3 regions of the Lysinibacillus sp. F12 genome follow, and region 3 is predicted to be linked to each of the others. Evidence: riboswitches for the same ligand, from Rfam matches in the RefSeq annotation. Region 3 holds a riboswitch; each other region holds the start of a gene.
The links. A riboswitch is a leader RNA that binds a small molecule or an ion and turns the genes downstream of it on or off. The one in region 3 is predicted to bind cobalamin.
Positions count from the first base shown of each region.

Region 1: linked by a shared signal. The riboswitch ahead of AC3CH7_RS00050 (hypothetical protein) and the one ahead of AC3CH7_RS16115 (hypothetical protein) in region 3 are both predicted to bind cobalamin.
Region 2: linked by a shared signal. The riboswitch ahead of cobT (nicotinate-nucleotide--dimethylbenzimidazole phosphoribosyltransferase) and the one ahead of AC3CH7_RS16115 (hypothetical protein) in region 3 are both predicted to bind cobalamin.

Region 1 is NZ_JBYMLP010000001.1:9,298-14,856, reverse strand. Features, by position in the region: gene AC3CH7_RS00080 (ABC transporter ATP-binding protein) at 1-559, shown strand, start outside; gene AC3CH7_RS00075 (YhfM domain-containing protein) at 602-832, opposite strand; gene AC3CH7_RS00070 (hypothetical protein) at 877-1,005, opposite strand; gene AC3CH7_RS00065 (PH domain-containing protein) at 1,107-1,487, shown strand; gene AC3CH7_RS00060 (DUF4190 domain-containing protein) at 1,808-2,071, shown strand; gene AC3CH7_RS00055 (hypothetical protein) at 2,305-2,538, shown strand; cobalamin riboswitch at 3,250-3,433, shown strand; gene AC3CH7_RS00050 (hypothetical protein) at 3,666-4,424, shown strand; gene AC3CH7_RS00045 (GTP-binding protein) at 4,533-5,559, opposite strand, start outside.
Region 2 is NZ_JBYMLP010000001.1:872,114-877,672, reverse strand. Features, by position in the region: gene AC3CH7_RS04530 (DMT family transporter) at 1-662, shown strand, start outside; cobalamin riboswitch at 731-907, shown strand; gene cobT (nicotinate-nucleotide--dimethylbenzimidazole phosphoribosyltransferase) at 999-2,054, shown strand; gene AC3CH7_RS04520 (trimeric intracellular cation channel family protein) at 2,131-2,736, opposite strand; gene AC3CH7_RS04515 (methionine gamma-lyase family protein) at 3,081-4,331, shown strand; gene AC3CH7_RS04510 (MerR family transcriptional regulator) at 4,489-4,866, shown strand; gene glnA (type I glutamate--ammonia ligase) at 4,921-5,559, shown strand, end outside.
Region 3 is NZ_JBYMLP010000003.1:422,313-427,871, reverse strand. Features, by position in the region: gene AC3CH7_RS16120 (GTP-binding protein) at 1-1,845, shown strand, start outside; gene AC3CH7_RS16115 (hypothetical protein) at 1,954-2,712, opposite strand; cobalamin riboswitch at 2,945-3,128, opposite strand; gene AC3CH7_RS16110 (hypothetical protein) at 3,840-4,073, opposite strand; gene AC3CH7_RS16105 (DUF4190 domain-containing protein) at 4,307-4,570, opposite strand; gene AC3CH7_RS16100 (PH domain-containing protein) at 4,891-5,271, opposite strand; gene AC3CH7_RS16095 (hypothetical protein) at 5,373-5,501, shown strand; gene AC3CH7_RS16090 (YhfM domain-containing protein) at 5,546-5,559, shown strand, end outside.

The DNA of each region.
Region 1 (5,559 bases), on a different contig from region 3:
AAAAGGGGCGGTGTTTTTTGAAAATCAATTGATGACGAAGCAAAATCGCTCGCATTTTTATGAGAACTGCCAAATCATTTTTCAAAATGCTACGGCTGCCTTAAATCCAGTATGGACCGTCAAGGAATTGTTACGTGAGCCTCTAATGGCAGCACATAAGTCTTTGACTGATCGCGAACTACAGATAATGCTAGAAAAAGTGATGCTCCCAACCGATATATTAGAAGCCCTGCCATCTGAGCTAAGTGGAGGGGAGCGACAACGGGTTAATTTACTAAGGTCGATTTTAGTCGAACCCCAACTATTAGTTTGTGATGAAATTGTTTCGAGTTTAGATCGCTTGATTCAACGAGAAATGATAGATTTATTAATAACTTTAAAAAAAGAAAAAAACATGGCCATTTTATTTATATCGCACGACTTAAAGGCGGTTTCTTATTTGTGTGATCGTATTTATGTCATGAAGTCGGGTAAAATTGTCGATGAGAGCCATAAAGGCGAAGGTGGCTTTGCTTTTACAGACCGATATGCGCAAATGCTGTTTCAAGCCGTAGTATGATTAATCCAAAAACACTTTCCTTATTTGAATGGAAAGTGTTTTTTATTCTTGCAGCAATGATCTAAGTGGGGCAATCAAATCTTCAGAGATGCTATAAATCGTATGGGTATCCTTCACGTTCATCAACGTTCCCTTTTGCCCCATTTCCCCTACCCAAAGATGGAAGCCATATTGGTTTCCATCCATATCCACTACTTGTACATCATATGGAGGGGTAGCCATATTAACAATTCCCTTATTTCTCACAGCAGTAGTAATGACTTCATGGAACATTTCAAGAGACTCTTCATCCTCATATTCTTAGATAAAATCAGTATTCACAGTGTCAAATCCTTCGCCGTTAGAAATGCTGACCTTCGCCATTTTTCCACTGCTAGCTCTTTATCCGTACAGCCTAAAACAACTATAGCTAGGAGGGACATGATAATAAATAGGAATGCTCGCAATGAACCCCCTCCTTACAGAAAAAATAATACCAAAACTTGGAGTCGTAGCCTGGTTCTCTTCATAATATATTAAACAAACAAAAGCTGAAAGGGGATAAAGAATGGGCTTATTTGATGGATTAATCGGCAATGCAAGCGAGGTGAATTTTGAAAAATTACAGGAGGAGGTCAAAGATTTATTAATTCCAAACGAAACCATCAAAAATGCCTATAAAATTATTAGAGACATATTTATTTTTACGAATAAACGATTAATCCTCATTGATAAGCAAGGAGTTACTGGTAAGAAAACGGAATACCATTCGATCCCCTATAAAAATATTATTCATTTTTCAGTAGAAACGGCTGGTACATTTGATTTAGACGCAGAGCTAAAAATATGGGTATCAGGCAGTTCGCTACCTATCCAAAAAAGTTTCAATAAGGCGACCAATATTTATAAAGTGCAAAGTGTTTTAGCGCAGTATGTTTTAGTATCGTAATGATGAAATAAAGCCACCATCATGAATCACATTCAAAGCCCGCATAGATGCGAGGCTTTTTTGGCTGTGCTTAGAAAGGGGGAATAGGGATGGGGAAATTACTATGTGAGGGGTGTATGCTGTCGCCCCGTTCCAATTAGGGAGCAAGCGCACAGAGCTTAGAAATTAGCAAAGAAACGCTGACTGGTTCTACCTTACGCATAACCTTTTATATTGTAAAATAATAGATATATTTCAATAATATTGCTAGAATTCAATGGATGGAACTGTTTTTTGAAGAAGTGTGATTCGTAACATTAGATTGTTGGGGGGTGAGGGAAATGGTTGAAAAAATTGAAATGAATAATAAATCTATCATTTCATTAACGCTTGGTATTCTTTCTATCATCGTACCATTTATTGGATTAGTTCTTGGGATTTTCGGAGTAGTTTTATCAAGAATGGCAACAAAGGAAATTGCTAAAAGAAATGAAAATGGCAGAGGTTTGGCAATTTCTGGTTTAATTTGTAGCGTGATCGGGATTATCATTCAAACCTTTGCAGTATTGTCTATTATCCTTTTTTATTCAATTACTGGTGTTTAGCTTAGTATTTGACCTTAGAAAATACCGTTTTAAGTTGGACGGGAAGAGGAAAAGTGGAAATGGCCATGAGTCAGGATACCAGCCTGTTACGAATACACACCATAAACCTCTTTTTTTGTGTTGAAAATGCATGACCTTCCCAAGCCCCCTGTTTTTAAGATTTTGCTCAAAGCTTTTTTTCTTTTTGAAGAATAATAGTTATACACATTACTATTTGTAAAGATGGTGAAACGATGGAACAGATGCTAAAGGAAATAATGTCTCCAAGTCATCAATATAAAGTTCAAATTATAAAACGGAGAGATGGTCTTTTTACAACAGAAGTATATATGTGGCAAGAAGACTGCGGATATGAATTTTGGAGTCCTATTAAAAAAGGATTGAGTTTGATTGAGACTGAGGAAGTAGCCGTAACAGTAGCCATTGAACAATTAAGACAATACTCTGGTGAAGTTATTACTCTTTAGTTACATCACTCAACGCTGTCAGATGTAGCGAGAATCGTTGAATCGCGTAGTTGTGCGTATAGGTTTGTCTGAGGTGCGTTTATAGGTTGTTTATGTTAGTATTTCAAAATGATGCAAGTGTCTTATCCCGATTTAACTCGCGGTTTTGCGTTAAAAAAATGAGCGTAGGAATCCCCTGCGCTCGTAACTCATTTTATCAAATATTACATAACTAATAACCTAAAATAAAAGTGTCGTAACTCCTTTTTTAAAAGCCGTTAATCATTCGCTAAAATTTATTCTCATGCGAGTATGTACGCCGAAAAATAGATGAAGGTGATACGGATGTTAAAAGAAGATATTCGGTAAAGGACGTATTAGGACAAAACATTAACTAGTGTCGTTGATTTAATATGTGAAAAAGACGACCATTTTGCTGATTCGTTGGAAAAGACCAGAACGTATAGCGGTAAAGAAATTGAAGCTATTCAGTATTATGCTGCGTAGAAAATCCGAGGGGATTTCGAAAGAGATGACCCGCATGAAGCTGAGGAAGTATCATACTATCAAAGTAAATAGGAAGACATGTTGTCAGAATTTCAGAGTTTGTAAGATTAAGTGAAGAAATGGTTTGGAAAATATTGTGATATTTGACTTTAGAAATCCACTACTTTACAATTGATTTTAGTAATCTAATAGGAATGTGGAGTACACCCGATTCCTATGACAATTGAATAGCGTGTAGTAATAGGTGTAAATTGCGTGCAATTTGCTTAAAAGGGAAGTCGGTGTGAATCCGACACTGTCCCGCAACTGTAAATGTGAGCGACTTTTCAGCAACCACTGTCAAATGATGGGAAGGGGAAAAGTGGCGATGACCATGAGTCAGGATACCTGCCTGTTATGAGTACACACCATAAACCTACGAGGAATAGGAGGTGGCATGTTGACAAAACAGAATGCTCTGTTCGTCACAGTACGTCAAACGCCCAAAGTTCATGAAAGGGTTCATTTTCGAACTCCTTCACATTTACTTAGGGTTTGTTTGGCATTGTGTGATGAATCACATTAAAGCGAAGGATTTCCTCAAACATAGAAGGAAGTCCTTTTTGTTTTGAAAATATGTACGCAAAGGGGATGCACATAGGATGAATATTCATGCAACGATAACACAGGAAACGCCTTTTGTAGATATGACCATTTGTAAGCAGCCAAGGACAGAAATTGCTAAAAAAGCGAAAACAAGAATGGTGGTTGAATCACTGATTGATCAATTATTAGCAACGAAGCTGATTCGCAACAACCGCTTTTTTGAGCGAATTTTATATAATAAAGACATTATTTGGATAAGAAATGGTGAGGTAGAAGGCCATCTTTTTGCTCTGGCAACGTTAACGGATCAACTGAAAACGAAGACGAATAGCTTTATGATGTATATGCCGACGAACCCTATTATATATGAGGTGAACGGGGAGCCGTATCACTTAATTACACGCATTGATTCAACACGAGCAAAGCCTAACCTTGATCGCCTTTCACAAGAGCCCAATCCCGTGTTAAGCGCTGCACGTGTCAATGATTTACTATGCTCCATTGTTATACGTTTTTATGAAACTTATATAAATGATTTAATGGAAATTTCTCATCAGGATCAACTAATCGCATTCGCGCAGCAGGAATATAAACAATTTCTGGATGCGGTTCAGGAGTTAAATGGTGATCACTTAAATTGGCATCCACGAGGGAACGGCCATGAGCTATTGTTAACATTAATTGATCAACTACAAATATTAAAAAGTCAGCCTGGTAAAGTTTTAATCGACTTCACTAATACGCAGGGCTATGTGGTGGTTGAACCTGCTTATCAGGTCCATAAGCCCTCAAAGAAAGCTGTCGGTGCGATATGAAAACAAGCCCTCCATGAAGCGGGGGGCTTGTTTTATTTATGCCAGCGTATCATGCTTCATCTGAGGCTATTAGCCTAACACACCGTCCTTGCAAATACTTTACTTGACTTATCCCTGAAAGTGCATGGCTGCTTGAGCCTCTTGCCAAGGGACAGTATAGCCTTTGCCTTTAGCGCAAAAAATGCTGGAAGAACTGTATTCAGGGTCCGCATTTTTATCATAGCCTATCTGGGCTATTACTTCTTCTGCATTATGACACACATCATAGCCATCAAATTGGAGGGTAAGTGAGCCTTTCCCATTGGTATAGGCAGCAAAGATTGTGCTATAGCTCATAAAGGTTGCTACAGGTGCACGTCCTGTCAAAACAACGTCAGTTTCGGTGAGGTCTGGGTCGTCGAATGTGCCGGCAGCCTGTTGAATGTCAGTCATCATACGGCCAATAAAATCATTGGAAGCTTTCATTTTAAAGCGATAATATGGCTCAAGCAGGATGTTCTGTGCTTGTTCTAGTCCTTGACGTAGTGCTCGGAAAGTAGCTTCTCGGAAATCACCACCAGAGGTATGCTCATTGTGACCACGCCCCGTTAATAGCGTAAAATGAATATCTGTGACGGCGTAGCCTGTGAGTAAGCCGTGATGATCACGCTCAAACAAGTGCTTCTCAACGAGACGCTGGTTGCCCACTGATAAATCATCGGCATGACAGGCATTACTAAAGGTAATTCCTGCTCCGCGTTCATTAGGCTCCATTAATAAATGAACCTCTGCATAATGCTTGAGTGGCTCAAAATGACCGTAGCCTGTAACGGTTGTCCCAATTGTCTCCATATATAATATTTGCGGCTCTCCAAAAGAAATGTGTAATGCAAAACGTTTCAATAACACGTCAATCAGGACTTCTAACTGAATGACACCCATTATGTGCACATGGATTTCCTGAAATTTTTCCTGCCACACGACACGCAATGACGGCTCCTCGGCCTCTAGTAAACGGAAAATCCTTAATACTTCTTTTATATGTTGCTCACCCTCATATTGAACTTTTGCCTGTAATGTAGGGACAAGCTCATAGGGCAGTGATAGCAATTTACTGCCAATTCGATCCCCAATATTTGCCTGACTGAGCCCTTTA
Region 2 (5,559 bases), on a different contig from region 3:
TAGTACTTTCTAGTGTTGCCTTATGTGGGAATTGGATTTTTTTATTTCAGGCTTATAAAGAAACAACAATTGCTAATGCTGCACTTAGTTATTATGTTGCACCAGTACTCGTTATCTGTTTATCTCCAATTATCTTAAAGGAGAAGCTAGTTGGCAGAAAAATGATGTATGTCTGTGTAGCCCTTATCGGACTTTATTTGATTGTCCAAAGTCAAGGCACTGGGGACAGTAAACAATTTATTGGCATTGTCTACGGTCTTATCGCCGCATGCTTTTACACAGCTCTAACATTTACAAATAAATGTATAGGTAACATAAAAGAACCGGGAAATACATTAATTCAACTAGCTTTAGCAGCATTTTTCCTTTGTTTTTATATACTTGGGACAACAGGATTTCAGGTCATGACAATCAGTTTTAAGTCAGTCTTACTATTAATAGTATTAGGTATTGTCCATGCAGGAGTTGGATTTTTATTGTTCTTTTGGGGCATGTCAAAGCTGAAAGGGCAAAGTATAGCCATCCTTAGCTATATAGATCCACTGACATCATTAGTCATTTCAACGATGTTTATTGGAGAAAAAATGACGCTACTACAACTAATAGGAGCGATACTATTATTAGGGTCAACATTGCTAAGTGAGCTAGAAAAAAATAGGTAGCCGAAGAAATGATACAAGTAACGCATTCAAATATTGACAGAAAAAATACTCTGTCGTAGATTAAAAGTAGTTTAATATAAGCATTAGGTGCCCATTAAGGGAGAATAGGGAATAAAGTGAAAAACTTTAGCGGACCCGCCACTGTAAAAGGGAGTTTAATAGTGAAGACCACTAGCTCATTGCTGGGAAGGTACTATGAAATGTTGAACTTAAGCCAGGAGACCTGCCTATTTGCTTTAAGAATATAGATGATGGAAAAGTCTGTAGTTTATTTGTCATGACAATAAACTACAGGCTTTTATTTTGTCTTCATGAAGAACGAGAGGAGAAATGACAATGCAATTATTACATGACACGATTCAAAACATTCAAGGCGCTGATAAAAATAGTAGGGAGCAAGCAAGAAAACGAATAGATATTCTTTGTAAGCCTCCAGGAAGCTTAGGGAAATTGGAGTCCATTGCTGTGCAACTATCTGGAATTACAGGCCAGTTATATCCGATGATTGATAAAAAGGTGATGATTGTCTGTGCAGCAGATCATGGAGTTTGTGAAGAAGGCGTGACGCTGAATCCTCAAGAGGTTACTTTATTTCAAACATTGAATTTTCCGAAGGGAGGTACAGGTGTTTGTGCAATTGCAAGTGTGACCAATACCAAAGTTGTAACGGTAGATGTTGGAGTTAAGGAGGATATCCCTCTCAATGCGGACGTAATCATCCAAAAGGTGAAATATGGAACAGGTAATATAGCACAGGGCCCTGCTATGTCTAGAGAGGAGGCTATTCAATCCATAGAAGTGGGGATTCGTGTGGCAACAGACGAAATTACAAAAGGGGCCAACCTACTTGGAACAGGTGAGATGGGCATTGGTAATACAACGCCGAGCACAGCAATCTTAGCTGTTTTGACTGGCTATGACCCTATTCAAATAACCGGGTTTGGAGCAGGTGTTGGTCAAGGAGGAATTGCTCATAAAGCAGCGGTCATTGAAAAAGCAATTATGCTTAACCAACCAAATCCTAACGATATCATTGATGTACTAGCTAAAGTTGGAGGGCTAGAGATTGGGGCTATGGCTGGTATTATACTTGCTGCCGCAAGTCACCGAAAACCTGTTGTGATTGATGGTTTTATTTCGACTATTGCTGCGCTTATAGCTTATCAAATTGAACCGAAAGTAAAGGACTTTATCATAGCTTCTCATGCTTCGGAGGAACCCGGAGCTAAAATAGCCGCTGAATTGTTGGGAGTGGAACCGATGCTGCATATGAATATGCGGTTAGGAGAAGGTTCAGGTGCAGCCCTAGCCTTTCCTCTATTAGATGCTGCTTGCTCAATGATGAAAAATATGGTGACGCTGGAAGAAGCAACGAATCTTTTGGCTAAATAGTTACTGAAAAACAAATAAGCGCAAATAGTTAAAGAGCTATTTGCGCTTATTCGTTTTTTTTTATCAATGATAGACTCTATGCCCGATTCAACCTTCGCAAAGGTAAACGCCATTTCATCATATAGGAAAGAATACGTAATGCTGTAATTACCGCAAATAAAATATAAAGGAAGATATCTCCTGTAAAAACTTCAAATCCAATAACAAGCCCTGCGAGAGCAGCCCACACACCATAGACTTCGTCACGAAGTACAAGTGGTTTTCGTCTAGCTAATAAATCACGCACGATACCACCACCCGACCCTGTTAAGACCGCAGCTACGATGACAGCACTAATCGGCATATCCAGCTTTACGGCGTAGAGTGCGCCTTGAATAGCAAATGCTGATAAACCAATCGCATCTGTAAAATTACCCCAACGATGCCAATGTTGAATCAAATGATGTGGAAAAATAAAAAATATGGTAATTGCAGCAAGCGCAATTTGAAACATCATATCCTGTCCCCATAATGTCGTGACAGGTAGACCGATAAGTAAATTTCGAATAGCCCCTCCACCAAAAGCAGTGACAATACCGAGTATATAAACACCGAATAAATCGTATTCCTCTTCCATTGCAATAATTGCCCCAGAAATAGCAAAGGCAATTGTACCGATCATACTAAAAACTTCCCAAGCCATCCCTTTCACCCCTTCTATCAATAAATGAACCTCATTCCTAAAGTTGAAAGATCCTGTAAGTAACAAAATCTATGAATTTAATAGCCAAAATTAAACATTAAATACGCTTCTTGAAATAAGTCCGCACATTAGCTTAGCGTAAATTTCACTCAGAAACAATAGGCAAGTTTTACAGGGACCTATACAAATTGATAAGATGTTAATGAAATAAAGAAAAACATCTGTCATAAGCGTTCATTACAAGTAGACAATCAGGGAATCCTAGGATAATCGAGGTCCATTTAGATATAGAATAAAGTTTACGGAATAATATGCATGACAATTGTGAAATGGAGAAGAAAAGAATGACGTTTACATCTAATTTATCAGCATCGACGCTATCTTTAGCGGCAACAATAGAAGAAAGAGTGAGACCTTTTCATGCTAGGGTGGAGGAGATGGCGTTTTATAACCAACAAAAAGTGCTAGCGGCATTTCGTAAGCATCAAGTGAGTGATTATCATTTACACCCATCCAATGGCTATGGCTATGACGATGAGGGACGCGATAATTTAGAGCGTGTCTATGCTGAGGTGTTTGGAGCAGAGTCCGCCATTGTTCGACCGCAAATTATTTCAGGCACACATGCAATTACGCTTAGTTTATTCGGTGTGCTGCGTCCTGGTGATGAGTTGCTCTATATTTCTGGACAGCCATATGATACGTTACAATCCATTGTTGATGGTGGTGACAAAGATACAGGTTCCTTGAAAGATTATCAAATCGGTTATTCACATGTTGAGTTACTGGATAATCAAACCATTGATTGGGAAGGAGTGGAAGCGGCCATAACGGCAAAAACGAAAGTGATTGCCATTCAACGATCAAAGGGCTATGCAACGCGACCATCCTTTTCTATAGCAGAGATTGCTGATATGTGTGCAAAGATTCGTGAGCTAGCTCCACAGGCCATTATTTTTGTTGATAATTGCTATGGTGAATTTGTAGAAAAGCAAGAGCCTACAGAGATTGGTGCTGATTTAATGGCGGGCTCTCTCATTAAAAATCCAGGTGGAGGATTAGCGAAAATTGGAGGTTATATCGCAGGCCGAGCAGATTTAGTGGAGAAATGTGCGTACCGGATGACTTCACCTGGAATCGGGGCAGAAGCAGGAGCTACATTAAATACATTGGGTGATTTTTATCAAGGGTTTTTCCTAGCTCCACATGTTGTATCACAAGCATTAAAGGGCGCCATTTTTACGGCAGCTATGCTGGAGGAAATAGGGATGAATACATCTCCAAGTTACCAGGCACATCGGACAGATTTAATACAATCGGTTTCTTTCCAAACCGCACAGCAAATGATTGACTTTTGTCGGGAAATACAAGCCAACTCGCCAATAAATGCTCATTACGCACCAGAACCAGCCTATATGCCAGGCTACGAGGATGATGTCATTATGGCAGCGGGGACATTTATCCAAGGCTCCAGCATAGAGCTAACAGCAGATGGGCCGATACGACCTCCCTTTACAGCCTTTATACAGGGTGGGCTAACTTATGAACATGTAAAATTTGCAATTTGTAGTGCGGTACAAGCTATTCAAAAATAGAGATGAGGAAATGGACAAACCGTAAATTTGAATAGTTTTTTACAATTTTCTCTCGGATTGAAAAAAATAGCGCCAACCATGTTAGGAAACCTGACATGGTTGGTTGACAGTGAAAAAATTTCGTTATATGATAAGCGGGTATTGGAGGAGGACTTAAATGAGTCGTGAAATTAGACGAACTATGCCGTTATTATCAATGAGTATTGTAATGCAATTAACTGAGCTCTCGGCACGACAAATTCGTTATTATGAAGAACACCATTTAATTGAGCCGCACCGAACAGAAGGCAACCGTCGAATGTTTTCATTAAATGATGTCGACACATTGCTTGAAATTAAAGACTACTTAGAACAGGGTATGAATATGGCGAAGATTAAAAAGATATTTGCTAAAAGGAAAAATCCTGTTTCTACAATTGAAGAACAAGATTTAAGTGATTCTGAATTACGTCAAATTATGCGCGAAGAAATGCGTCAAGCACAGCGCATGCAAAAATCATCCATCCGACGAGGGGATTTATCTCGATTCTATTAAAAATAGGGTAGGGTAAACATAAAAGCTAGACAAATTATAGGAGTGTGGAAAACTGTGGGTAAATTCACAAAAGAGGACATTAAACGTCTCATCGAAGAAAAGAATGTAAGCTTTATTCGTTTACAATTTACAGATATTCTTGGCACAATCAAAAACGTTGAGATTCCTGTAAGTCAATTAGACAAAGCACTAGAAAATAAAATGATGTTTGATGGCTCATCTATTGAAGGCTTCGTTCGAATCGAAGAATCAGATATGTATTTATATCCTGATCTTGATACTTTCGTGGTATTCCCTTGGACTTCTGAAAAAGGGAAAGTGGCACGTCTTATCTGTGATGTTTACACTGCGAAAGGCGAACCGTTTGCTGGTGACCCACGAAATAACCTAAAACGTATTCTTAAAAAAATGGAAGATATGGGCTTCTCAAGCTTCAATTTAGGGCCAGAGCCTGAATTTTTCTTATTCAAATTAGATGCAAAAGGAGAACCAACTTTAGAAGTAAATGACCATGGTGGTTATTTCGATTTAGCTCCAACAGATCTTGGTGAAAACTGCCGTCGTGATATCGTATTAGAGCTAGAAGAAATGGGCTTTGAAATTGAAGCCTCTCACCATGAGGTTGCTCCTGGACAACATGAAATCGACTTTAAATATGCAGACGCTGTTACAGCTTGTGATAACATCCAAACA
Region 3 (5,559 bases):
GGGCGTGTCGATCATCAGGATGCCTATTTAGATAATCATGAGCTTGAGCGTAAACGTGGCATTACAATATTTGCCGAGCAAGGTCGCATGACTATCGGCGACGATACATATACGCTGATCGATACACCAGGGCATGTCGATTTCTCCCCTGAGATGGAGCGTGCCATTCGTGTCATGGATTATGCCATCATTATTATTAGTGCTGTAGAGGGTATACAGGGTCATACAGAAACTGTATGGCAGCTTTTACGGAACTATCATGTCCCTACATTCTTTTTTATTAATAAAATAGATCGTGACGGAGCAGATGTGAGAGCTGTTATGACTCAGCTGCATAAGGATTTCTCAGAACATGTAATCCTCATAGATGAACCACTGCAGGAAAACTATGTTTCAAGCACGATTATGGAATTGCTGGCAGAGCGTGATGAAGAACTGCTAGATAACTTTTTGAATGAAACATTGGAACATCGCCAATGCATGACTAGACTACAAACGATGATTAAAAATGAGGATGCCTTTCCTTGTTTTATAGGTTCTGCGTTGAAGGATGAAGGCATTGAGGAATTTATTGCTCAACTTCCATTCCTAACGGGTACTCACTTCGAGCCAGAAGCACCTTTTCAAGGAGAGGTCTTTAAAATACGCCATGATGGACATCAACGTTTAACGTTCATCAAGGCCCTTACAGGCAAGTTACATGTTCGGGATGAATTTACATTTGGAGATATCACAGAAAAAGTAACAGAAATTCGCCTATATAACGGCAGTCGATTTGAAACTGTTCAGCAAGTTGAGGCTGGTGAAATCTTCGCTGTTAAAGGGCTCAGTCAGGCAAATATTGGGGATCGAATTGGCAGTAAATTGCTATCACTGCCCTATGAGCTTGTCCCTACATTACAGGCAAAAGTTCAATATGAGGGTGAGCAACATATAAAAGAAGTATTAAGGATTTTCCGTTTACTAGAGGCCGAGGAGCCGTCATTGCGTGTCGTGTGGCAGGAAAAATTTCAGGAAATCCATGTGCACATAATGGGTGTCATTCAGTTAGAAGTCCTGATTGACGTGTTATTGAAACGTTTTGCATTACACATTTCTTTTGGAGAGCCGCAAATATTATATATGGAGACAATTGGGACAACCGTTACAGGCTACGGTCATTTTGAGCCACTCAAGCATTATGCAGAGGTTCATTTATTAATGGAGCCTAATGAACGCGGAGCAGGAATTACCTTTAGTAATGCCTGTCATGCCGATGATTTATCAGTGGGCAACCAGCGTCTCGTTGAGAAGCACTTGTTTGAGCGTGATCATCACGGCTTACTCACAGGCTACGCCGTCACAGATATTCATTTTACGCTATTAACGGGGCGTGGTCACAATGAGCATACCTCTGGTGGTGATTTCCGAGAAGCTACTTTCCGAGCACTACGTCAAGGACTAGAACAAGCACAGAACATCCTGCTTGAGCCATATTATCGCTTTAAAATGAAAGCTTCCAATGATTTTATTGGCCGTATGATGACTGACATTCAACAGGCTGCCGGCACATTCGACGACCCAGACCTCACCGAAACTGACGTTGTTTTGACAGGACGTGCACCTGTAGCAACCTTTATGAGCTATAGCACAATCTTTGCTGCCTATACCAATGGGAAAGGCTCACTTACCCTCCAATTTGATGGCTATGATGTGTGTCATAATGCAGAAGAAGTAATAGCCCAGATAGGCTATGATAAAAATGCGGACCCTGAATACAGTTCTTCCAGCATTTTTTGCGCTAAAGGCAAAGGCTATACTGTCCCTTGGCAAGAGGCTCAAGCAGCCATGCACTTTCAGGGATAAGTCAAGTAAAGTATTTGCAAGGACGGTGTGTTAGGCTAATAGCCTCAGATGAAGCATGATACGCTGGCATAAATAAAACAAGCCCCCCGCTTCATGGAGGGCTTGTTTTCATATCGCACCGACAGCTTTCTTTGAGGGCTTATGGACCTGATAAGCAGGTTCAACCACCACATAGCCCTGCGTATTAGTGAAGTCGATTAAAACTTTACCAGGCTGACTTTTTAATATTTGTAGTTGATCAATTAATGTTAACAATAGCTCATGGCCGTTCCCTCGTGGATGCCAATTTAAGTGATCACCATTTAACTCCTGAACCGCATCCAGAAATTGTTTATATTCCTGCTGCGCGAATGCGATTAGTTGATCCTGATGAGAAATTTCCATTAAATCATTTATATAAGTTTCATAAAAACGTATAACAATGGAGCATAGTAAATCATTGACACGTGCAGCGCTTAACACGGGATTGGGCTCTTGTGAAAGGCGATCAAGGTTAGGCTTTGCTCGTGTTGAATCAATGCGTGTAATTAAGTGATACGGCTCCCCGTTCACCTCATATATAATAGGGTTCGTCGGCATATACATCATAAAGCTATTCGTCTTCGTTTTCAGTTGATCCGTTAACGTTGCCAGAGCAAAAAGATGGCCTTCTACCTCACCATTTCTTATCCAAATAATGTCTTTATTATATAAAATTCGCTCAAAAAAGCGGTTGTTGCGAATCAGCTTCGTTGCTAATAATTGATCAATCAGTGATTCAACCACCATTCTTGTTTTCGCTTTTTTAGCAATTTCTGTCCTTGGCTGCTTACAAATGGTCATATCTACAAAAGGCGTTTCCTGTGTTATCGTTGCATGAATATTCATCCTATGTGCATCCCCTTTGCGTACATATTTTCAAAACAAAAAGGACTTCCTTCTATGTTTGAGGAAATCCTTCGCTTTAATGTGATTCATCACACAATGCCAAACAAACCCTAAGTAAATGTGAAGGAGTTCGAAAATGAACCCTTTCATGAACTTTGGGCGTTTGACGTACTGTGACGAACAGAGCATTCTGTTTTGTCAACATGCCACCTCCTATTCCTCGTAGGTTTATGGTGTGTACTCATAACAGGCAGGTATCCTGACTCATGGTCATCGCCACTTTTCCCCTTCCCATCATTTGACAGTGGTTGCTGAAAAGTCGCTCACATTTACAGTTGCGGGACAGTGTCGGATTCACACCGACTTCCCTTTTAAGCAAATTGCACGCAATTTACACCTATTACTACACGCTATTCAATTGTCATAGGAATCGGGTGTACTCCACATTCCTATTAGATTACTAAAATCAATTGTAAAGTAGTGGATTTCTAAAGTCAAATATCACAATATTTTCCAAACCATTTCTTCACTTAATCTTACAAACTCTGAAATTCTGACAACATGTCTTCCTATTTACTTTGATAGTATGATACTTCCTCAGCTTCATGCGGGTCATCTCTTTCGAAATCCCCTCGGATTTTCTACGCAGCATAATACTGAATAGCTTCAATTTCTTTACCGCTATACGTTCTGGTCTTTTCCAACGAATCAGCAAAATGGTCGTCTTTTTCACATATTAAATCAACGACACTAGTTAATGTTTTGTCCTAATACGTCCTTTACCGAATATCTTCTTTTAACATCCGTATCACCTTCATCTATTTTTCGGCGTACATACTCGCATGAGAATAAATTTTAGCGAATGATTAACGGCTTTTAAAAAAGGAGTTACGACACTTTTATTTTAGGTTATTAGTTATGTAATATTTGATAAAATGAGTTACGAGCGCAGGGGATTCCTACGCTCATTTTTTTAACGCAAAACCGCGAGTTAAATCGGGATAAGACACTTGCATCATTTTGAAATACTAACATAAACAACCTATAAACGCACCTCAGACAAACCTATACGCACAACTACGCGATTCAACGATTCTCGCTACATCTGACAGCGTTGAGTGATGTAACTAAAGAGTAATAACTTCACCAGAGTATTGTCTTAATTGTTCAATGGCTACTGTTACGGCTACTTCCTCAGTCTCAATCAAACTCAATCCTTTTTTAATAGGACTCCAAAATTCATATCCGCAGTCTTCTTGCCACATATATACTTCTGTTGTAAAAAGACCATCTCTCCGTTTTATAATTTGAACTTTATATTGATGACTTGGAGACATTATTTCCTTTAGCATCTGTTCCATCGTTTCACCATCTTTACAAATAGTAATGTGTATAACTATTATTCTTCAAAAAGAAAAAAAGCTTTGAGCAAAATCTTAAAAACAGGGGGCTTGGGAAGGTCATGCATTTTCAACACAAAAAAAGAGGTTTATGGTGTGTATTCGTAACAGGCTGGTATCCTGACTCATGGCCATTTCCACTTTTCCTCTTCCCGTCCAACTTAAAACGGTATTTTCTAAGGTCAAATACTAAGCTAAACACCAGTAATTGAATAAAAAAGGATAATAGACAATACTGCAAAGGTTTGAATGATAATCCCGATCACGCTACAAATTAAACCAGAAATTGCCAAACCTCTGCCATTTTCATTTCTTTTAGCAATTTCCTTTGTTGCCATTCTTGATAAAACTACTCCGAAAATCCCAAGAACTAATCCAATAAATGGTACGATGATAGAAAGAATACCAAGCGTTAATGAAATGATAGATTTATTATTCATTTCAATTTTTTCAACCATTTCCCTCACCCCCCAACAATCTAATGTTACGAATCACACTTCTTCAAAAAACAGTTCCATCCATTGAATTCTAGCAATATTATTGAAATATATCTATTATTTTACAATATAAAAGGTTATGCGTAAGGTAGAACCAGTCAGCGTTTCTTTGCTAATTTCTAAGCTCTGTGCGCTTGCTCCCTAATTGGAACGGGGCGACAGCATACACCCCTCACATAGTAATTTCCCCATCCCTATTCCCCCTTTCTAAGCACAGCCAAAAAAGCCTCGCATCTATGCGGGCTTTGAATGTGATTCATGATGGTGGCTTTATTTCATCATTACGATACTAAAACATACTGCGCTAAAACACTTTGCACTTTATAAATATTGGTCGCCTTATTGAAACTTTTTTGGATAGGTAGCGAACTGCCTGATACCCATATTTTTAGCTCTGCGTCTAAATCAAATGTACCAGCCGTTTCTACTGAAAAATGAATAATATTTTTATAGGGGATCGAATGGTATTCCGTTTTCTTACCAGTAACTCCTTGCTTATCAATGAGGATTAATCGTTTATTCGTAAAAATAAATATGTCTCTAATAATTTTATAGGCATTTTTGATGGTTTCGTTTGGAATTAATAAATCTTTGACCTCCTCCTGTAATTTTTCAAAATTCACCTCGCTTGCATTGCCGATTAATCCATCAAATAAGCCCATTCTTTATCCCCTTTCAGCTTTTGTTTGTTTAATATATTATGAAGAGAACCAGGCTACGACTCCAAGTTTTGGTATTATTTTTTCTGTAAGGAGGGGGTTCATTGCGAGCATTCCTATTTATTATCATGTCCCTCCTAGCTATAGTTGTTTTAGGCTGTACGGATAAAGAGCTAGCAGTGGAAAAATGGCGAAGGTCAGCATTTCTAACGGCGAAGGATTTGACACTGTGAATACTGATTTTATCTAAGAATATGAGGATGAAGAGTCTCTTGAAATGTTCCATGAAGT